Regions from separate parts of the Thalassotalea castellviae genome, predicted to be linked through region 3. Evidence: predicted binding sites of a transcription regulator. Region 3 holds the regulator's gene; each other region holds the start of a gene.

Region 1 (7,670 bases), on a different contig from region 3:
GTTTTGAAGTGTTACGCACTTTTGCTTAACTTTGATAGTAACTGACTATGGCTGTTTATACGCTTTCCAACAACTTGTTAACTTGTCAAATTAATGAACGAGGTGCAGAGCTTAACAGTTTAGTATCTACCACTCATCATCAAGAGTATATATGGCAAGCAGATCCTGCAATTTGGGCAGGCTCTGCTCCTATTTTATTTCCCGTGGTGGGGCGATTAAACGAGGGAGAATATCGTTACCAAGGCAAAGACTACGCCATACCGATACCATCGTTATTGGTATCTTCTAAAATAACGATATGGCCAACAGGATCTGTCTCGCCAGTACCAGCTACATCAAGCATATAGTTGGTCATTTCAGCTACCCACATTCGTCCTTTAGCATCAAAACTGATTAATACTGGATCACGAACCAATGGCTCTGCCGCTACGTTTTCTATCGCTAAATTATCTTGCAGTTTAAATGCTTTTACGGCATCAGTAGGGGATAATGGATGTGATGAAGGACCGTTAACCCAGGCTTCATATCCCGCGCCATGAACATGTTCAATATTGCCGTCGTTTTCTGATTGATGATGTTTGTAACCGATGAAAAGTCATAGAAGCAGACTAATGCCGAAAAGTTTAAATTTATTCATGAAGTAGATACCGCTTTACAAAAATCAAATATAGGTATGACCAATTAATTTGTCGCTATCTTACGTTTAAAATAAACAACTAACAACCGTGTTTCACTAAAACGCAATGAATCGTTAATAGTTTGTCAAAGACCTATTAAATAATTGTTTTTAAGTATTGGCTCTGCTTTATTTTTAAACAGTGAAACACCTTTACTCTCATAGTGTTTTACTTTTCTGATATCCAGCTTTTTAACACTTTAGACATGACTTCTCGTTCAATGGGTTTTGAAATAAAATCATTCATACCTGTAGCTAAACATTTTTCGCGATCACCTGTCATAGCATTGGCGGTCATGGCGATAATAGGTATCTTTTTATATAAACCACCGCATTCACCCGATCTGATCCGTTTTGTTGTTTCATAACCGTCTAAGGTGGGCATTTGGCAGTCCATCAATATGCAAGTGTAGGGGGTATCAATTCTTAATGATAATTTAAGTTTAGCTATTGCGATGGCGCCATTTTCAGCGACGTCGCATACTAAGTTAAAGCTTTTCAGTAATTGAATCGCAACTACTTGATTGATGCGATTATCTTCTACCAATAATATTTTAGTATTCTCTTGCCATTTAGGTATGTCAGTTGTATCAAGTTCTGTACTTTCAAAAGTAAAATCCTCAATGATTTCTAGAGGAATAGTAACGGTAAACTTACTGCCTTGGTTTTCGACACTTTCAACCGTGATATCGCCTTTTAATAATTGACTTAATTGTTTTGAGATTGAAAGCCCTAGGCCACTACCTCCAAAATTACGGGTTGTAGAACTATCGGCTTGTTGAAATGATTCAAATACCGTGGCTAATTTATCTTCATCAATTCCAACACCTGTATCAATAATCGAACACACTAAATAATCAACATTAGCTTTATGTACTTGTTCCGCTTTGACAATGATTTCACCTTCTTCGGTAAATTTAATGGCATTACCAATCAGATTAAAGAGAATTTGTTTAATTCGAAGTGGGTCAGATTTTACATGCCGACTTATTATAAGGTCAGTGTCTAAAGTAAGTGATAATGCTTTATTATTTGCTAGGTTTTCCATGGTATGAAAAACCTCAGTAAATAAATTGATCAGGTCAAATTCTATGTATTCTAAGGATAATTTTCCGGCTTCTATTTTTGAATAATCTAAAACCTCATTTACTACATCAAGGAGAATTTTACTTGAGGTAAACGCAATATTTATTTTTTCTTTATACTCAGTTTTCATCTCAGCATCTTGCAATAATTCAAGCATGCCCATGACACCATTAATGGGCGTTCTTATTTCATGACTCATATTGGCTAAAAATTCACTTTTTGTTCTATTTGCCTTTTTCGCCTCATCTAATAGCTCAAGTGCTGATGTTTCTGCTTTTAGCATTCTATATTGAAAACGTTCTAACACTAGATAAGCTAAGTAAAGGTAGATGATTAAATTCAATACGTTGCCAAATAAGTAGCCGTATGTCAGCCAAAGTGGATAATTTAATGCTATGGGGTACGTTAACCAATGTATGGCGTAAAAGACAAATAGAGATAAAATAAAGAAAGGCTGATTTAAATACATGTGCTTTTTCTTTTGATACAGCATTTTCATGATATACAGTAAGAAAAAGGCTTGGCAAGTTGAAAATACTATCATTGCAATAAATGAAGCATCCGCACCATATTTGAGACCAATAATCAAAACAAACGCTGTTATCGCGAATGAGAAAACCTTTACATAATAATTTAAAGAAATTCTTTTATTGAAAAAATAGTATAACCCCAACACTAAGAATACTTTTTCTACTATTAACAAGAACATGTAAATTGTTTGTATTTCTTGTTGAGCAAGATATTCAGGTAAAAAGTATAAATTTAATCTACCGAAAAGAATTGCAAGAACTGAAATTAACCAAAAAAAAGTTCGAGATAGTATATTCGGGACTAACATAACCCAAAGAAAAAATATCGCTAATAAAGAATAAGCGGTGATCCCTACAATATTAATAATGACAGATAGTTCCATAATCGTGTTACTCAAACTTTATGCTAAAAGTTAATCCAACAGTTCTTGGGCTTCCCCAAACACCTATTATTCCCGGACCCAATACATAACTATGGGCAATATATTGTTGATCACTTAAGTTTTCAGCCCACAATATCCATTGATACTTTTCATCTTCTGACCGCCAAGTTAACCGAGCATTTGTTAAGTTAGTTTTCGGCATAACCACTTGCTGATTAAGATAATCGCCAAGTTGCTCATCTGTGTATTGGTAAGTGATATTGAATAATAGGCGGCTTGCATCAGCAAGAGGGTAGTCTATATCAGCTGAAATAAAGGCTTTATGTTTTGGCGACTGGCGTAGTGAAGAGCCACTTAAATCTAATTCACCATTAAAAGTTGGGATAATAAAATCATTTACTTTTGTCTCTAAGTATCCGTAATTTCCTGATAACGACACAAAGTCATTTACTACGTATTGCACGTCAATATCTGCCCCAGTGATCTTTGATTTATCAATATTGGTAGAAACAAAACTACCAAAACTGGGATTTAGCGTTGAAGGACCAAACCAAGTCACTTGCAAGTTTTTATAATCGGTATAAAAAGCACTGCTATTCACACGTAACCTTTGCTTTAACCAATCTGATTTTATGCCTAATTCGTAACTTATCGCTTTTTCCGGATCAACCGATTGCAACGAAATATTCTCAAGCCCGGGTGAGCCAGGAAAGCCACCTGATTTATAGCCTTTAGAAATACTCGCATAAGTCATCATGTTTTTGTTAGGTGAATATTGAATAGCCAACTTAGGTGAAAAATCTGACCATGTTTTATCTACTTTGGTATTAAAGGTTTCTTGTAAAATGTTTAAGCTGCCTTGGCCTGAACTACAGTATGGGCTATCAATGGCGAGCGCGTTGTCTTGATGACCACAATTGATAGTGAGAAATTCAGCATTTTTTTTGTCGTGGCTGTATCGGCCACCCAATATCAGCTGCCACTTCGGCATAAACTGCCATTGCGTTTGTGCATATATTGCAGCGCTTTGAGTTTTATTTTTTTGACTTGATAATTCATTCCCTAAGGTGTTTTGCCCAGTATCAAGGGAATTAAAATCTAGTTTATATTGTTCGAGCCTGTCGGTTTTCTCCTGTAAATAAAAGAGCCCAAGCGTAAAATCTAACGAAGGATTTATTTGAGTTAACCAACGTGATTCGATGGAATATTGTTTAACGTTTTCATAAATATCATCATTAACATCAGCACCTAATATGCCATTATTGAGATCATAATTACCCGCTAAAGGAGCGCCAACACTGGCCATTTCCCAGTCAGATAAGTTGTCTCGCCATCCGACAATTGTCGTTATTTTGCCATTAGCCAGTTCAATGTCATTTTGAATCGTAATACTTTCGCTTTCTCGTAATGAAAACCCAGAGATAGGAGAGGTTGCAGAATACGGTTTTCCTCCCAAAGCTTGCCAAGTACTAACATAATCAAAATTGCCATTTACAATGGGGGTTCGCCCCATATCATTTTGATCATCGGTACTTTTCTCATAAGAAAAATACCATTGATAATTTGCTTCATTTATTGATAACTGAGCTCGAAAAATGTCGCTATCTTCATTTTGATTTTCTTCATTCAGTAATATGTTTTCGGTAAAGCCGTCGTGCTCTCGATGACTAAAACTGATCTTACCTTGCATATATTCATTGATGGGGCCTGTAATCGTGCCGTTATATCGTAAGGTATTATAACTACCGACCGTCGTTGAAACATTGGCTGCAAACTCATCTTCGGGCTTTTTAGTAATGATATTAATGGCACCGCCAATGGCATTTCTACCAAAAACTGTACCTTGCGGACCTCTTAACACTTCAATACGTTCTATTTCGTATAGTTCAGTATTTAAATGAGCCATTCGCCCTTGATATAAACCATCAATAAATATCGCTACAGAGCTATCCATTCCTGCGCCATCTTCACTTGAGAGAATTCCTCGAATTGACATATTTCCTTGTCCAGGTGCAAATGAAGTAAATGACATGCCGGGGGTTATGTTCGCGAGGTCGGTAGCATTGTTGATATCTTGCTCGATAAATTGCTCATAATTTATTACCGAGGTTGAAATGGCGACTTTCTGCACGTTTTCTTTTTTAAATTGTGAGGTAACTTCTATTATTTCTAAAAAATTTTCTTGGGCAAAGACAGTGGTACTACATAAACTACAAGCAATAAATGTAGGTAATTTAATTATCATAGGAAGGAAACTTTTAAAAAATTATATTTTATTAATAAAAACATAGCACAACCATAAAGTTTTATGCACTTTTAACCATAATTTATTATTCTTGTCACTTATCTTAGTGTCTTGTTTAAACAACCATTTTGACTAACCAATTGCTTTTATTGAAAGGGAGAAAGCTTATTCTTGATATTTTCTTAATAAAATACAGATTTTTTTCAAATAACCCTTTACAAATATATTGGTAGTCTTTACTATTCGCACCGCTTTTAACGAAGCAACACACAGGTGAGATGGCTGAGTGGTCGAAAGCACCGGTCTTGAAAACCGGCAAGGGTTTGTAGCCCTTCTAGAGTTCAAATCTCTATCTCACCGCCATATTTAGAAAAGCCCGTCACGATAGTGACGGGCTTTTTGCTTTTTAAGTTACAACGATAAAATCAAGATAAGGGTTTGTAGCGCAATACCTTCGAGTAGAGTTCAAATCTCTATTTCACCGCCATATTCTAAAAAACCGCTAATTGAAAAGTTAGCGGTTTTTTTTCGTCTTTAATTTGTTTGATAAATTTTAGGGTTTGTCGCGTAATACCTTCGAGTAGAGTTCAAAGTTCTAGCTCACCGCCATATTCTAAAAAACCGCTAATTGAAAAGTTAGCGGTTTTTTTTCGTCTTTAATTTGTTAGATAAATTTTAGGGTTTGTAGCGTAATACCTTCGAGTAGAGTTCAAATCTCTATCTCACCGCCATATTTAGAAAAGCCCGTTACGATAGTGACGGGCTTTTTGCTTTTCAGGTTTCAATGATAAATTCAATAAAAGGGGTTGTAGCGCTACATCTTAACTCAAACAGTTAAATATATATTTTTAGCTTTTCTAATTTTCAATAGATAAGTATACTGTAAGTATATACAGTTATTTTGTGAGCATTATGAAAGTTATTCCGATATATATAGAAGCAGGAATTTCAGGTTTTGAATCACCTGCAGCAGAATATAAAGAATTAGGTTTGTCATTAGATCAATTACTGATACGACACCCCAATGCTACTTTTATTGGCCAAGCATCAGGCGGTTCAATGAAAGGTGTCGGTATTTTTGATGGTGATTTATTGATTGTAGATAGATCTTTAACCGTAAGAAATGGTGACATTATTGTGGCTAATTTTAACGGTTGCTTTGTCTGTAAATTAATTGATAAACAACAAGCTAGGTTGCTTTCTGCGTCCAAGCATCATCAGCCGGTGGTGATTACACCAGAAGATGACTTTCAATTAGAAGGCGTTGTTACTCGTTCTATTCGTTTACATCATCAAGTGCCAGAATTTTCAGCATGTATTGCTTAGTTGATGCCACTTCGTTTTATGCTTCTGTTGAAAAGGTTTTTGATCCTAGTATCCGTAATAAGCCTGTGGTGGTATTAACCAATAACGATGGATGTATTTGTGCTGCTTGTCCTATCGCAAAAAAATTAGGCATCCCTAAATTTACGCCTTATTTTCAAATTAAAGACTTATTACACAAACACGGTGTTGTTATTCGTTCTTCGAATTATGAGCTATATGCCGATTTATCAGAGCGCATGATGACAATTATTGCTCGTTATTGTGATAACCAACATGTTTATTCGATTGATGAAGCCTTTTTATATTTTGATCGTTTTCATCAGGTTATTGATAATTGGTATGACTACGGTCACCAAATTAGAAAAGCCATCTGGAAAGAGATACGTTTACCTGTGGGGGTTGGTTTTGGCATTACCGCAACGTTAGCCAAAGCAGCAAATCATGCCTCAAAAAAGCTGGATGGTTTTGATGGTGTTGCCGTAATTGATGATGTTAATAGCGCAGCACCAATTTTACAGCGAATGCAAACATCGGAAGTGTGGGGCGTGGGAAGCCGCATTAGTAAAAGGCTTGCCGCACAACATATTTATAGTGCTTTTGATTTAGCCCAACAAAATCCTAAAGATATTCGTCAACAATTTAGTGTTATGTCTGAGCGGACCGTCAATGAACTAAATGGCATCAGTTGTTTGACTTGGGATGAGGTTAAAGAGCCGAAAAAAGAGATATTTTCAACACGAAGTTTTGGTGAACGCATTAGCGATTATCATGTATTAAAAGCGGCATTGTGTAGTCATGCCAGTATTGTGGCAAAAAAACTACGCCAGCAATCGTCACAGGTTAAGAAGTTAATGGTGTTTGCTTCAACGTCTCCACATGATGATTATTACTATAAGCAAGCCATTGTTTATTCACTGGTTGTTCCGAGCAATAGTGCGAGTTATTTAGCGAATATTGTTTCATTGGTGTTACCACAAATATATCAGGCGGGCGTTAATTTTTATCGGTGTGGAGTGGGGGCTATTGAACTGGCAAGTGATCAATTTAAACAAGGAGATCTTTTTAGCGTTGAAAAAAGTGATCCGGCTTTAATGCAGTGCTTCGATACCATTAATAAACGTTATGGAGCAGGGGCGATCAATATTGCCAGTGCCGGACAAACCGAAAAGTGGAATATGAAACGCCAATTTCTTAGTCCTCAATACACCACAAATTGGCGTGACATCCCGAAAATACGTTGTTAACAAGATTATTCAATCCACAATATTTGATAAGTGTTTCAATGGACTTAACAAAAGCCTATTTGCTAATGTATTGAATAACTCGATATAACGCTATACTGTTTGCTTGAGTAAAAATAAAAGGAGTTTATTTTATGGCGAACACTACTTGGTTTTGTAAAGATTTAGGTGATGCCAATATAG
Region 2 (7,670 bases), on a different contig from region 3:
TTGGCGAGATAAATATTCAAACCATCTTTATAGGTCACTACAGGTAAGCTATTAACGTCATGATTTTCTTTATCAGTTAAACGATGACGGACGTTTTCATGGGCAAATATGGGTGCTTTATGTGAAAAGTAACTGTTACTACCGGTATGATCTCCATGATAGTGAGTATTGACCACATATCGTAATTGATTATTTTTAATGCTTTGCATTGCTGATTCTATTTTTTCAGCAAGCGGCTGAAATTGATCATCCACTAATAACAAGCCCTTTTCAGTAGCAAGCACACCAATATTACCACCAGCCCCCGTTAACATATACACATCCCCAGCCGCCTTATGAGCCGTAATTTCAACTTCTGATAACTGTTGTGCATCTATAATCGTACTGCCAAGCGCTAAAGTTAGTCCTAATATTAATTTTTTCATGCTAAACCCTTTATTATTTTGCTTATTCATCAATGAGTAGTTCTAAAGAATAGGTAAAATTAATTGCTGACATTCACTCTCCAAGCTTTTTCTAGGACTAAAGGCCAATGTTATCCCAACTAACCTAATCGCACGATTATTCGCTCTTAGCATCGCCCTTTGAAATAAACGTCTAAATATTTCTACATCAACCTCATCACTACGTTGTTCAACTGTGGTTTGGTTGAAGTCAGCAAACTTTAATTTAACTCCTTGTTTAACAATAAGCTTATCTTCGCATTTACTCAAACGATACTTTAATTTATCAAGTAAACCATCCATGACTACTTGAACTTGCTCAAAAGTTAAAATATTTTGACTCAAAGTAACTTCAACGGCCAGTGATTTTCTTTCTCTATCAGGCTCGACTAAACGCTCATCTCTGCCAAAACTTCGATGATATAAGCTAATTGCTTGCTTACCGACAATATTTTGTAAATTGATTATTGAGCTATTTCTTATATCCCGACAAGATTCAAATCCTTGTTCGGCTAAGCGTAAAGCTGTTTTAGGACCAACTCCGGGAATTTTCTTTAAAGGTAAATCAGCGACGAAGTCTGCTACTTGTTCAGGTGGTATCACACATTGGCCATTCGGTTTGTTCTCATCGCTTGCAATTTTTGCTAAGAACTTATTTGGCGCTACACCAGCAGATGCCGTTAAATTTAATTCGTTATATATATCTTTTCGAATTTGTTCGGCAATTAATGTAGCGCTACCATTAAAGTGTATTGTATTAGTAACATCTAGATAGGCTTCATCTAAGGAAAGCGGTTCTATCAACTCTGTGTAACGTTGAAAAATATCTCTAATCTGCGTTGATACCATTTTATAAACAGCCATACGAGCATTAACAATGAGCAGATCTGGACAAAGTTTTTTAGCCTGATGATTTGGCATTGCGGCACGAACACCATATTCACGCGCGATATAATTACAGGTACACAACACCCCACGGGCACTATTTCCGCCTATCGCAATCGGAATATTTTTATAGGCAGGATTGTCGCGCATTTCAACCGCGGCATAAAAGCAATCCATATCTACATGTATGATTTTTCGTTGCTTAGTCATCTAAACAATAACACTGTAAATAAAAACAGTATAATAATTATTACTAAAACATCAAGTCATACGCCGGCATTAAAAACAAAAAAGCTACCCAAAGGTAGCTTTATTATAAAACGTGCTAGCGAACCGTTAGATATTTTTAACGTTTATCGAATGATGATTATCACGCTCTTGTGCGGCGATACGCTCACGCTCTTGGCGCTTTTCACAAGGACTATCACAATTACAGGCTTTCTCAATACCTACTGAGCCGAGTCCTCCACAACTTCCCGCTAACGTTTTTTGTTGAAAGATATACCCCACCGCCATTCCAGCAGCAATAATAAGAAAAAAAACTAAGGTCACTAAAAAAATCATCATAACGAAACGTCTCAATATTTAACGAACATAAGCCTAAACAATTACACAATAAGAATTGTGCGAATTATTTAAGGTATTGCATGAATTTTACCGTGCTTTGCTCAACAAAGCCATTTTCCGTTTTAACGATAAAATACGCGGCTAAGTCATGTTGCTCAGCAAAGGCTAAAGCTTGCGCTTCTCCCATGACCATCATTGCAGTAGATAGACCATCGGCAGTCATCGAAAATGGATGGATAACCGTTACAGAGACTAACTTATGATTAATAGGTTTGCCTGTAGCCGGATCAATAATATGAGAAAAGCGTTGGCCGTCAACTTCATAATAATTACGGTAATCACCCGATGTAGCAACCGCATTATCTTTAGGGACAATAATTTGTTGCACAGCACGCTCTATCGTCACTGGTTTTTCTATTGCAACATGCCACAATTCGCCCGTATGTTTAAACCCTTTTAGGCGCATTTCTCCACCTATTTCGACAAGATAATTTTCAATACCTTGCTGTTCGATATACTCTGCAACAATATCAACACCGTACCCTTTAGCAATTGTGGATAAGTCCACATATAGATCTGGATTTAGTTTATTTAACATCCCGTTTTGTAAAACTAGTTTATCTAAACCTACACGTTGTCGAGTCGTTTCGAGTAACTGATCTGAAGGAATGGTTTCAGGACGAAACTCAGGGCCAAACCCCCATAAGTTCACTAAAGGACCAACGGTAATATCAAGTTTACCTTTACTTAGCTGACCTAAGCGTATCGCCTCAGTAATCACTCTGTCTAACCCTGCAGAAATTTTAACGGGTGTTAAACCGTTCGACTGATTAAATCGAGATAATTCAGAATCTTTAATATAAGTCGACATCTCTTGGTTTAATTGTACTAATAAATCATCAATGCCCTGATGCATACCTTTGATATCAACTTGAGCATTTTCTTCGCCAATGACCACTTTAATATTATAAGTTGTGCCCATCGTTTTACCTTGCAGTAAAACCTCTTGTTTAGCTAAGTCGTTACTTGGGAAGCAACCACTTGACACTAGTACAAATAGTAAAACAGAAATTGATTTTAATTTATTCATTTATAAAGCCTAGATAATTTATTATTTATGTAAAAAGCTTACCTTTCTCAAACTAAGTTTCTTATATAAATAATAAAGACGACAAATGTCGTCTTTATTATGTGCATTGCCCTGTAATTTTTAACTCATTCATATTAGAACAAAGAGAAGGCGCATCGCTCACGATAGTCAGTCAGCACCTTCAATACAATGATTCGATGAACAAGTAAAAATTCAGTTGAATTTACCCGCCGAAGTCATCCAACATGATGTTTTCATCTTCAACGCCTAAGTCTTTCAACATATGAATAACAGCAGCATTCATCATTGGTGGACCACACATGTAATATTCACAATCTTCTGGAGCTTCATGGTCTTTCAAGTATTGCTCATGTAAAACATTATGAATAAAGCCAGTTAAGCCGTCCCAGTTATCTTCTGGTTGTGGATCAGATAAAGCTACATGCCATTCGAAGTTATCATTTTCAGCAGCAAGCGTATTATAATCATCTTCATAGAACATTTCGCGTAGCGAACGTGCACCATACCAGAAACTCATTTTACGTTTAGATTTAAGACGCTTTAATTGGTCGAAAATATGTGAACGCATTGGTGCCATACCTGCACCACCACCGATAAACACCATTTCATTATCAGTTTCTTTCGCAAAAAATTCACCAAATGGACCTGAAATAGTCACTTTATCGCCAGGCTTAAGACTGAAGATGTATGATGACATTTTACCTGCAGGTAGATGTAATTTTCCAGGAGGTGGCGTAGCGATACGCACATTCAGCATTATAATGCCTTCTTCTTCTGGATAGTTTGCCATCGAATATGCACGTAATGTGTCTGTATCAACTTTTGATTCAACATCAAAGAAACCAAAATGATTCCAGTCACCACGGTACTGTTCATCAATATCAAAGTCGCTATATTTTACATGATGCGCAGGCGCTTCAATTTGAATATAACCACCCGCTTTAAATGGTACTGATTCACCGTTAGGAATTTTAAGCTTAAGTTCTTTAATGAAAGTCGCTTTGTTATCATTTGAGATAACTTCACATTCCCATTGCTGAACACCGAAGATTTCATCTTCAACTTCAATTTCCATGTTTTGTTTTACAGCCACCTGACACGCTAAACGACAACCTTCTTTCGCTTCACGTTTCGTAATATGACCTAATTCAGTTGGTAAAATATCACCACCACCTGAATGCACTTCAACACGACACTGACCACAAGTACCGCCACCGCCACATGCTGAAGGGATAAAAATACCTTGTTCAGCAAGTGCGCCTAATAATTTTCCACCCGCGGCAGTTGTTACTGATTTATCAGCATCGCCGTTGATTGAAATAGTTATATCACCTTCGGCAACCAACTTTGATTTAGCAAATAAGATCACTAGTACCAAAGCTATAACGATTGCAGTGAACATGCCTACGCCGAGAATAATTTCCATCGACTTTTCCTTACACTTTTCTAGGAGAAGGCGCTTAACTCAATGAGTTACAAACACCTTCTGCATTAATCTTATTATAACGAGATACCACCGAAAGAAAGAAAGCCAAATGCCATCAATCCTGCAGTAATAAACGTAATCCCTAAACCTTTCAGGCCATCTGGTACATCAGAATATTTCATCTTTTCGCGGATACCAGCAAGTAAAACAATCGCTAGTGCCCAACCAATACCAGAACCAATACCGTAAACAACAGACTCACCTAAGGTTAAATTTTTCGCGACCATAAAAGAGACGGCACCAAAAATTGCACAGTTCACGGTAATTAACGGTAAAAAGATACCCAACGCTTGATACAGTGCTGGAAAATACTTATCAAGCACCATTTCAAGAATTTGAACTAAAGCCGCAATCACACCGATAAAGGTGATGAATGATAAAAAGCTTAAGTCGATAGTTTTAGCAGGATCAGTAACTCCCATCAAACTATCTAAAGCACCAGGTGCCAAAATGGCTTGATAAATGATTTGGTTTGCTGGAACCGCAATACCTAAAACCACAATAACCGCGACACCTAGACCAATTGCTGTACTAACTTTCTTAGACACGGCTAAGAAAGTACACATTCCTAAAAAGAATGTTAAAGCAATATTTTCAATAAAAATGGTTTTAACTAATAAACTTAAATAATGTTCCATTTGCTTTAATCCTTCTCAACTTGTGCTGGTTTCCATTGGCGAATAGCCCAAATGATTAAACCAATAATGAAGAATGAACTAAAGGGTAAAACTAATAAGCCATTCGCTTGATACCAACCACCATTTTGAATCAATGGTAAAATCTCGATACCAAATAACTTACCAAAACCGAATAATTCACGGAAGAATGCAACCGTCATTAAGATAAAACCATATCCTAAACCGTTACCAATACCGTCCATAAAGCTTACAACTGGCTTTTCTTTCATAGCAAAAGCTTCTGCACGCCCCATAACAATACAGTTGGTGATGATCAATCCAACAAATACCGAAAGCTCTTTCGATAATTGATAAGAAAAGGCCTTAAGCACCTGATCAACGACAATTACTAATGAAGCAATAATCGCCATCTGCACGATAATACGTACACTTGATGGGATCATGTTGCGGATCATTGAAATAAACAAGTTAGAAAATGCTGTTACAACAACTACAGCTAATGTCATAACTAAAGCATTAGCCATAGAACTTGTTACCGCTAATGCTGAACAAATACCCAATACTTGTAACGCAATAGGGTTGTTATCAACAATAGGACTCGTTAATACTTTTTTAGTATCTGAAGACATTACTTAAGCCCTCCACGATTTTTAGCAATAAAAGGACCGTAGCCTTCTTCACCAAACCAAAATTGTAATGTGCGTGTTACACCGTTACTGGTTAACGTAGCACCCGAAAGCGCATCAACACCGTGTATATCATTTTCTTTAGCGCCACCTTTAACAAGCTGCACTTTCACGTCACCGGCTTCGTTATAGATTTTCTTACCAGGCCATAAAGCTTTCCAAGCAGGGTTTAATACTTCTGCCCCTAAGCCCGGAGTTTCCTTATGATCTGAATAGATAACACTTTTCACGGTATTTAAATCAGCTTCAAGTCCAACAAAGCCATACATCAAATCCCAAAGGCCAGAGCCAACAATAGGAAGAACAACCGTTTCAACTTCTCCGCCACCATTACGCACTAAGTAAATAACAGCCGTATTTGAACGACGATTGATACCAGCTAAATCGTTTTCTGGTTTGCTCGATTTCTCTGCATCACGTGCATTACGACGTTCATCGAACATGTCGATTTCTTGTTGAGACGCATCTTTAACGTATTCACCTGTATCAAGGTCAATCATTTTTGCTTCAACAAAGCGATCATAGGTAGCAACAATATCGTCACCGGCAAAATCTAACAAATTAGAGGCTTCTAAAATCTTAGTTTGCTTATCAAGCAACTTATTCGCTGTTTGTAGAGGCTTTAATTGTACCGCAGAAAACGATACTAATAATGCACAAACAAGACAAACAACAAAGACAAAACCAACCGTTCTGCCAAAGGTTTCTTTAGAACTAGACATTGCGCGCAAGCCTCCTTTTGATGTTACTTTGAACAACAAAGTAGTCGAACAACGGTGCAAATAAGTTAGCAAACAATATCGCTAACATCATACCTTCTGGGAAAGCAGGATTCACAACGCGAACTAAAACCACCATAATTCCCACTAACGCACCAAACCAATATTTACCTGTGTTAGTAAATGAGGCTGATACTGGGTCTGTGGCCATAAACATCATACCGAAGGCGAATCCACCAACGACTAGATGCCAATACCAAGGCATAGCAAACATCGCATTAGTATCACTACCGATAGCATTAAATAAGAATGATGTAACAACCATACCGCCAAACACACCTAACACGATGCGCCATGATGCGATTCCTTTATAAAGGATATACGCGCCACCAAGTAAGATAGCAGCTGTAGATACTTCACCCACAGAACCAGGCATGAATCCCCAAAAAGCATTCCACCAATCAGCGTTAACACTGTAATCAATCAAACCTTGGTTCGCCGCACTTAACGCTGTTGCACCTGAGAAGCCATCGACTGCAACCCAAACCGCATCACCTGAAATTTCTGCAGGGTAAGCAAAGAATAAAAACGCTCGACCCGCTAAAGCAGGGTTTAAGAAGTTTTTACCTGTACCACCGAAAATTTCTTTTGCGATAACAATACCGAAGGTAATACCAATAGCGACTTGCCATAAAGGAATACTTGCCGGCAAAATAAGTGCAAAAAGTATTGAAGAAACGAAGAAACCTTCATTGACTTCATGTTTACGAACGGCTGCAAACAACACTTCCCAAAAACCACCAACAATAAAAGTTACTGCGTAGATTGGTAAGAAAAACATCGCACCATAGAACATCATGCTAAACCAGCCTGAATCAGTGGTTAGGGTTCCACCTAACATATGAAACAAACTAACTTGCCAAGTATCAGGCAATGCATAATTAGCCGCTAATGCTTCTGTTGCTTGGAAACCAATATTGTACATACCAAAAAACATGGCAGGAAATACCGCTAACCAAACTGTGATCATGATACGTTTTAAGTCAATACTATCACGTACATGTGTTTTACCTTTGTTCACATAACCAGGGGTAAATAAACCAGTCGCTATTGCTTCATATAAAGCAAACCACTT
Region 3 (7,670 bases):
ATTGGGATAGCATTATTGGCCCAGGTAAAGCCATTGATACCGATAAATATTATGTCATTAGTTCTGACACTTTGGTGAATGCCAGTGCGTTCGATAAAAACGTTATAACAACAGGGCCTGCAACGATTGATCCTAAAACAGGAAAACCTTACGGATTAACCTTTCCTGTGGTCACTATTCGCGATTTTGTCAATGTACAAAAAGCGCTCATCGATAGCTTAGGTATTAAAAAATTACACGCCGTTGTGGGTGCCTCTATGGGCTCGTTGCAAGCTATTGAATGGTCTGTTGCCTATCCAGACATGGTTGAACGAATGATTTCTGTTATTGGCGCGGCAGAAATGGATGCGTGGTTAGTCGCGGGGTTAGAGTCTTGGGCTGCACCGATAAAAGCCGATCCTAACTGGAATGGTGGTGATTACTATCAAAGTGAAGCACCAAAAAGAGGATTGCAATTATCTTTAGCAAGTATCACCCAAGATGCAATGCACCCAGCTATTTTCAATGCTTCAAACCCTACACATCAAGCCATTAATCAAGCGGCATTAAATGATATTAACGCTAATTTTCCGGTGGTTGATTGGCTTTATGGCGCCGCGGGGGCAAAGCTCGATATTATTGATGCCAATCATGTTTTATATCTTGTCAGAGCCAATCAATTGTTTATTGCCGGTCATAATAATGACCTTGCCGGAAGTTTGAAAAAAATTACCGCTATAACCTTATTTTTGCCAGCTGCCAATGATTTAGTGTTATTTCCTTCTATGGCTAAAAAAGCGCATGAACTTATTGGTGAAAATAGTCAGTATGAAGAAATTCAAGGCATGTGGGGGCATTTAGATGGTCTCTTTTCAATCAGCAGTAAAGCAAAAACCATTACAACATTTTTGGAGAGTAAATAATGAAAAACATGACCGCCTTAATAACCGGAGCAGGTAGTGGTATTGGTTTCGGTGTTGCTCAGTCGTTGGCTGAAAAAGGTGCGAATATCATTATCACTGATATGAATGATGAAGCGGTTTTATCTGCCCAGCAAAAATTGGCTGAAAAAGGCTTAACTGCAAGAGGCATTAAACTAGACGTTACCAATGAACAAGATATCGAAAATTTACTCGCAGCATTAGCTGATACAACCGTGGACATTTTAGTCAACAATGCCGGTATACAGCATGTTTCACGTTTAGAAGATTTTCCCATGAATGTTTGGCAAAAAATTGTTGATGTATTACTGACAGGGCCGGCGCGAACCTGTAAAGCTTTTATGCCCAAAATGCGGGAAAACGGCTTTGGCAGAATTATCAATATTGGCTCAATACATGGCTTAGTTGCTTCGCCTTATAAGTCTGCATATGTGGCAGCTAAACATGGCTTAATTGGTTTTTCGAAAGTGATCGCTTTAGAAACATCTGATACTGACATTACCATCAATACAATTTGTCCTGCCTACGTTAAAACGCCATTAGTTGAAAAACAGATCAAAGACCAAGCGCAACAACATGGCATTAGCGAAGAAGACGTCATCAATAAAATAATGCTAGAGCCTATGCCGAAAAAGTCGTTTATCGATATTGACGAAATCTGTGCCACGGTGTGTTTTTTGGCGAGTAAAGAAGCAAGAAATATGACCGGCCAAGCCCTTGTGCTTGATGGCGGTTGGACAGTGAAATAATTCCATTAAATCGCTTTTGAAAGCATTAAGCTATTTAATTTATCAAATATAGGAACAAAAAAATGGCAGGTTTTAATAAAGTTGTCGCTAACTATCAAGAAGCGATGGCAGGCTTAGAAAACGGAATGACAGTCATTGCTGGCGGCTTCGGTTTATGCGGCATTCCTGAAAACTTAATCAATGAAATTAAGCGTAAAGGCACTAAAGATCTTACGGTGGTTTCAAATAATTGTGGTGTTGATGATTTTGGTTTAGGGGTGTTACTTGCCGATCGTCAAATTAGCAAAATAGTGGCGTCATATGTCGGTGAAAATGCTGAGTTTGAACGACAAATGATGAGTGGCGAATTAGCCGTTGAATTAACACCGCAAGGAACTCTTGCTGAAAAAATGCGGGCTGGCGGAGCGGGCATTCCTGCTTTTTTCACTGCTACAGGTGTTGGTACACCAGTGGGAGAAGGTAAGGAAGTACGTACTTTTAATGGCAGAGAATACTTGCTGGAAGAGGGCATAAAAGGTGATTTCGCGATTATCAAAGCGTGGAAAGCGGACAAATACGGCAACTTAGTTTATCGCAAAACAGCGCGTAATTTTAATCCAATGGCGGCAACCGCAGGAAAAATCACGGTCGTTGAAGTTGAAGAAATCGTTGAACCAGGTGAACTTGATCCAGACCAAATTCATACCTCAGGTATTTATGTCGACCGTCTGATTGTCGGCACCTTTGAAAAACGCATTGAACAGCGAACGATTCGTCCTTCGCAGCAAGAGTCAGGAGAATAAAAATGGCGTTAACTCGAGAACAAATGGCAAAGCGCGTTGCTCAAGAATTACAAGACGGTTATTACGTTAATTTAGGGATTGGTATTCCTACTTTAGTGGCGAATTATATTCCTGAAAATATGGAAGTTATGCTGCAATCAGAAAACGGCCTTCTGGGCATGGGACAATTTCCTACGGAAGATGAAATTGATGCGGATTTAATTAATGCCGGTAAGCAAACGGTCACTATGGCAACCGGAGCGTCTGTATTTTCAAGTGCTGAGTCATTTGCCATGATCCGCGGTGGCCATGTTGATTTAACGGTACTCGGTGCCTTTGAAGTGGATGTGAATGGCAACATTGCTTCATATATGATCCCTGGAAAGTTAATCAAAGGCATGGGGGGCGCAATGGATTTAGTGGCCGGCGCTGATAATATTATTGTTACCATGACACATGCTTCAAAGCATGGAGATTCTAAATTACTCGCCAATTGTACTTTGCCGCTCACAGGTAAAAATTGTATTAAAAAGGTGCTTACCGACTTAGCTTACTTAGAAATTCATCAAGGTAAATTTCATTTATTAGAATATGCGCCAGGGGTTTCTATTGAAGAAATTCAAGCGCTGACGGAAGGTGAATTAATTGTTAGTGAAAACGTAAAAGAAATGCTTGTTTAACCTAGTTCGGCACTTTGGTTCGTTGAAAGTGCCGTTTTTTTTTAATTTGTTGCTAATTATTTATTCGCATTTTCTAAATACTAATAAACGGTTATTTGCCGGCATAGTGTGGTCGGTGATTAAAGAAAAACCGGCAGCATTTGCCAAGGTAATTATGGCTTCAAAGTCACGAATACCACTGAGTTGATCACGTTCTTTTAACCACGTATCAAATTGTTGATTACTTGCGCTAGTAAATTTACCTTGGTAGTTAAATGGTCCGTAAATACATAAGGTTCCGTCTTTGACTAAATTATTGCCAACGCCAGTGAAAAAGCGTTGTACTAGCGGCCAGCTCACAATATGCAGGGTATTGGCAGTAAAAATACCATCAAAATAAGGGGTACTGTTGTCGTTAGTAAAAGACCAGTCTTCAGTAAGATCAAGGGTAATAGGCGCGCGAATATTGTTTAAACCGCTGTTAATGACTCTTTGCTGGATAGAAAAATGATTGGTGGCAAGATCACTGGTTTGCCAAACTAGTTGTGGTAAATGTTCAGCAAAATGTACGGCATGTTGACCCGTGCCAGAGCCTATTTCAAGCACCTTGTTTGTGGTACTAAACGCCTGATTTAATACTGATAAAATGGCAGACTTGTTGTTTTCACAGGCCTGAGAAAATGCTAATTCCATCCTAATTTCCTTTTGTTGACGCGTTAGCTTTGTTTAAACGGTAATGCCGCTAAACATTGCTTTTGATAACGCTTTAGTTGTACTCGTTCTTGTTGGCAGTAATTTTTTATCGGCGTTTTGAAGTGTTCATGTTTGATCCAATGATAAGAATAGGTCAATACGGCTTCAAAACCTCGTTGTATTTTATGCTCACCTTGTGTGCCTGGATTAAACATCGCTAATTTATTAGCAATGCAAAATTCGATGCCTTGATAATAACAAAGCTCAAAATGAAGATTTTTCACTGATTCACTACAGCCCCAATAACGACCATATAAATGCTGATGATCATAAAAGAACAATGAACAAGCAATATATTGATCATCTCGACTCGCGATTACCAGTAAAATATTATCCGGTAACGTTTGAAAAATTTGTTGAAAAAAAGCATAGCTTAAGTGCGGCTGATGACCTTTTTTTAAATAAGTTAATTGGTAAGTTAAATAGAAGTAATCTAAATGTTTCTTGGTAATGTCTTTACCGACAAACCGCTTAACCTGAACATCTTGTTGAGCAATTGAACGGCGTTCTTTTAAGGTGTTTTTACGTTTTCTGGCGGTAAATGTTGAAAGGAAATGGTCAAAACTTTGATATTGACGATTAAACCAATGAAACTGAACCGTATGGCGAAGATATACGTCATCAGGTAACTTTTCTTGAGCAGCTTGAGAAATTTCAGGAATAAACAACAAGTGCCAGCTATTGATATCATTTTGCTGGCAATACTCAATCAGTACTTTTATGATTTGCAGATAATCAACCGTTTCGCTTAGGAGCTTGTCATTTGGAATGGGGGTAACAGGAATAGTGCTGACTAACTTGGGATAATAATCTAAACCATTGTGCTGATAAGCTTGTGCCCAGTCCCAGTCAAACACATACTCGCCCCATGAGTGTTGTTTAATATATAACGGGATAATTGCTTGAATTGTTTTATCAGTAGATAAGGTTAAATGATGAGGCTGCCAACCAGTCTTAATACAAATAGACGTACTATCTTCAAGCGCTTTGAAAAATTCATAATGCATCAGTGGGCATAAAGAGTTTTCTACGGCTTGCCATTGGTTTTTGGCAATATCATTAATACTATGATGAAATTCTGCTTTCACGTGGCTCGTATTTTTAAGTGAAACGTTGGCTAAGCATAGCTGATTTTGCTTTCAGATATAATAACCAATGGCGAATAGAGAGGTTTTTATCTCATTCATTTATATAGCATTATGTCTGATATCTCGATTAAGTTTTTTACTTGACTAGTCAGGGTTGCGTTTATTTACAGCCTGTATATACTAACAGTTATAACTGTCAGTATATACAGGAAATTGTCGAATGACTAACCTACGACCACTTACACCACGCCAAGAACAAATTTTTGATCTTATTAAAGAAAATATTTCTCAAACGGGTATGCCACCCACGCGCGCTGAAATTGCCGATTTTTTCGGTTTTAAATCTGCCAATGCCGCCGAAGAGCATTTAAAAGCACTCGCTAAAAAAGGTTACATCGAAATGCTACCTGGCACGTCGCGCGGTATTCGTTTAGCGGAACAGTTTACTGAAGAAGAAGGCTTACCGTTAATTGGTCGTGTTGCGGCAGGAGAACCTATTCTGGCGCAAGAACATGTTGAAGATAACTATAAAATTGACGGTAATTTATTTCACCCTGCAGCGGATTATTTATTGCGAGTAAATGGCGAAAGTATGAAAGATATAGGCATTCTCGATGGTGATTTATTAGCGGTACATCAAACGACTGACGTGCAAAATGGCCAAGTGATTGTTGCGCGAATTGATGAAGATGTAACGGTAAAACGATTTAAACGTGAAGGAAATGTTGTTTATCTTCACGCTGAAAATGAAGATTTCTCACCGATAAAAGTTGATTTAACTTCGCAACATTTTAATGTTGAAGGCATAGCTGTAGGAGTTATTCGTTCTGCCGACTGGATGTAAATTTAACTTTTCCATATTGCTGACTTTTGTTCTCCTCTTTTTAATAAAAGTCAGCAATTTTTTACTTTTTGTCACTTTTCATGCTTTAGCCGAACTTTTATAAAGAATAATTCTTATTTAATCTTAGTATTCTCAAACTAGATTGTTTTTTGATTAAAAAATATTCACCCTCATTTCTACCTGATATTATTTTATTAGAGCAATTGCTTGATTTTTAGCCTATGGCGTCAGGCTATATAAAATGGACTTTTTAACGTTTTAGAGTTGATACTCTATTGTAATTGTTAGTGTTTTTACTTTTATTAAAGAAAATTAAGAATTGACCTAGATCAAGATTTAAGTAATTCTAGGACAGAAATTGAACAAAAATAATAATAAGGCGCACTTTAAGTGGTTAAAAAATAGCCAGAAAAAATAACAACAAAAACAACTAAAAGAAATCAAGATATTCGTTTTTTAATGATATTAAAGATTTTAAAACTTAGAAAGGGTGGAGGAGATGTCGAGTGAAGAGACGTAACCTAAGTTGGCTATTCCTAGGGCTATTAGTTCCTAGTATGGCTTGGGCAGATAAACAGTTAAATCTTACCAAAGGTGTTACTGATATAAGTCAGGAAGTATATGGTCTTCATATGTTTGCGCTTTATATTTGTACTGCAATTGGTGTTGTGGTTTTTGGGGCGATGTTTTGGTCAATCATGTTCCATCGCAAATCAAAGGGGGTAAAGCCAGCAACTTTTCATGAAAGTACCAAGGTGGAAATTCTGTGGACAGTTATCCCTATTGTCATCTTAATCGGCATGGCGGTACCCGCAACGAAAACACTCGTTAGCATGGAAAATAACGATAATTCTGATATCACTATTCAAGTCACTGGCTCTCAGTGGAAATGGCACTATAAATATTTTGACCAAGACATTGAGTTTTACTCTGTTTTATCGACTCCTCGTGGACAATATGAAAACCAAAATGGTGTTGGCGAAACAAAAGGTGAAAATTATCTTTTAGAGGTTGATAGACATTTGGTGATACCGGTTAATAAAAAAATTCGCTTTTTGATCACTTCTGATGATGTGATTCATTCATGGTGGGTGCCAGATTTTGCCGTTAAACAAGATGCTAACCCTGGTTTTATCAACGAAGCATGGGCGATAGTACCTGAGCCAGGAATATATAGAGGCCAATGTGCTGAGCTTTGCGGTAAAGATCATGGTTTTATGCCGATTGTCGTTGAAGTTAAATCGGAAGAAGACTACGCCCGTTGGATTGATGAACAAAATGAATTAATCGCTAATGCCGCTGCTGCAGAGGCTGCTTCTTTAAATGCTTCACTCTCTAAAGAAGAATTAATGCAATTAGGTGAAACTACTTACACGGCTTATTGTGCTGCTTGTCATCAACCTACAGGCTTAGGTTTACCTCCTGCGTTTCCAGCGCTTAAAGGCAGTCCTGTTGCGACAACGGGCAGTGTTGCTGACCATATAGATATCGTTTTCAATGGTAAAGCCGGAACCGGTATGCAAGGTTATGGCAAACAACTTAGCATGAAAGAAATTGCTGCGGTTGTTACTTACGAGCGAAACGCTTGGGGCAATGACACAGGTGATACTGTACAAGCGGCTGATGTTAAATCAGCGACTAGCGGTTCTGCTTCTTCAGCTGCGACTACTGTTGAAAAAGTCGTTGAGAAAGTGAGTAAAGCTGTTTCTGCTGCACCCGCAGAAGACTTATCTAAAGAATATACACTTGATGAATTAATGGCTAAAGGCGAGAAAGTTTACAACACGGCTTGTGTAGCTTGTCATCAGTCTACTGGTGCAGGTTTACCACCAGCATTTCCATCATTAATCGGTAGCCCAATTACTACAGGTGATGTTAATGCACACATTGATATGG

What was found. Region 3 encodes LexA, which represses DNA repair genes until DNA is damaged. Its sites were predicted from a motif close to TACTGTATNNNNATACAGTA; they were not measured.
Region 1: the regulator LexA is predicted to act here: its motif matches at 5,799-5,818, upstream of RM573_RS00275 (LexA family protein).
Region 2: the regulator LexA is predicted to act here: its motif matches at 1,550-1,569, upstream of dinB (DNA polymerase IV).

Annotation. Positions count from the first base shown of each region.
Region 1 is NZ_JAVRIF010000001.1:68,071-75,740, reverse strand. It holds gene RM573_RS00305 (AGE family epimerase/isomerase) at 1-29, shown strand, start outside; gene RM573_RS00300 (aldose epimerase family protein) at 48-347, shown strand; gene RM573_RS17480 (DUF7133 domain-containing protein) at 251-457, opposite strand; gene RM573_RS00290 (ATP-binding protein) at 846-2,675, opposite strand; gene RM573_RS00285 (TonB-dependent receptor) at 2,683-4,920, opposite strand; tRNA gene RM573_RS00280 (tRNA-Ser) at 5,193-5,283, shown strand; gene RM573_RS00275 (LexA family protein) at 5,833-6,246, shown strand; gene RM573_RS00270 (Y-family DNA polymerase) at 6,234-7,490, shown strand; gene RM573_RS00265 (hypothetical protein) at 7,622-7,670, shown strand, end outside.
Region 2 is NZ_JAVRIF010000003.1:532,901-540,570, reverse strand. It holds gene RM573_RS08750 (MBL fold metallo-hydrolase) at 1-425, opposite strand, end outside; gene dinB (DNA polymerase IV) at 468-1,538, opposite strand; gene nqrM ((Na+)-NQR maturation NqrM) at 1,665-1,895, opposite strand; gene RM573_RS08735 (FAD:protein FMN transferase) at 1,960-2,985, opposite strand; gene nqrF (NADH:ubiquinone reductase (Na(+)-transporting) subunit F) at 3,209-4,432, opposite strand; gene nqrE (NADH:ubiquinone reductase (Na(+)-transporting) subunit E) at 4,507-5,130, opposite strand; gene RM573_RS08720 (NADH:ubiquinone reductase (Na(+)-transporting) subunit D) at 5,136-5,759, opposite strand; gene RM573_RS08715 (Na(+)-translocating NADH-quinone reductase subunit C) at 5,759-6,538, opposite strand; gene RM573_RS08710 (NADH:ubiquinone reductase (Na(+)-transporting) subunit B) at 6,531-7,670, opposite strand, start outside.
Region 3 is NZ_JAVRIF010000005.1:190,867-198,536, reverse strand. It holds gene RM573_RS11050 (E22 family MetX-like putative esterase) at 1-902, shown strand, start outside; gene RM573_RS11045 (3-hydroxybutyrate dehydrogenase) at 902-1,669, shown strand; gene RM573_RS11040 (CoA transferase subunit A) at 1,732-2,451, shown strand; gene RM573_RS11035 (CoA transferase subunit B) at 2,454-3,110, shown strand; gene RM573_RS11030 (DUF938 domain-containing protein) at 3,171-3,782, opposite strand; gene RM573_RS11025 (GNAT family N-acetyltransferase) at 3,806-4,930, opposite strand; gene lexA (transcriptional repressor LexA) at 5,151-5,774, shown strand; gene coxB (cytochrome c oxidase subunit II) at 6,332-7,670, shown strand, end outside.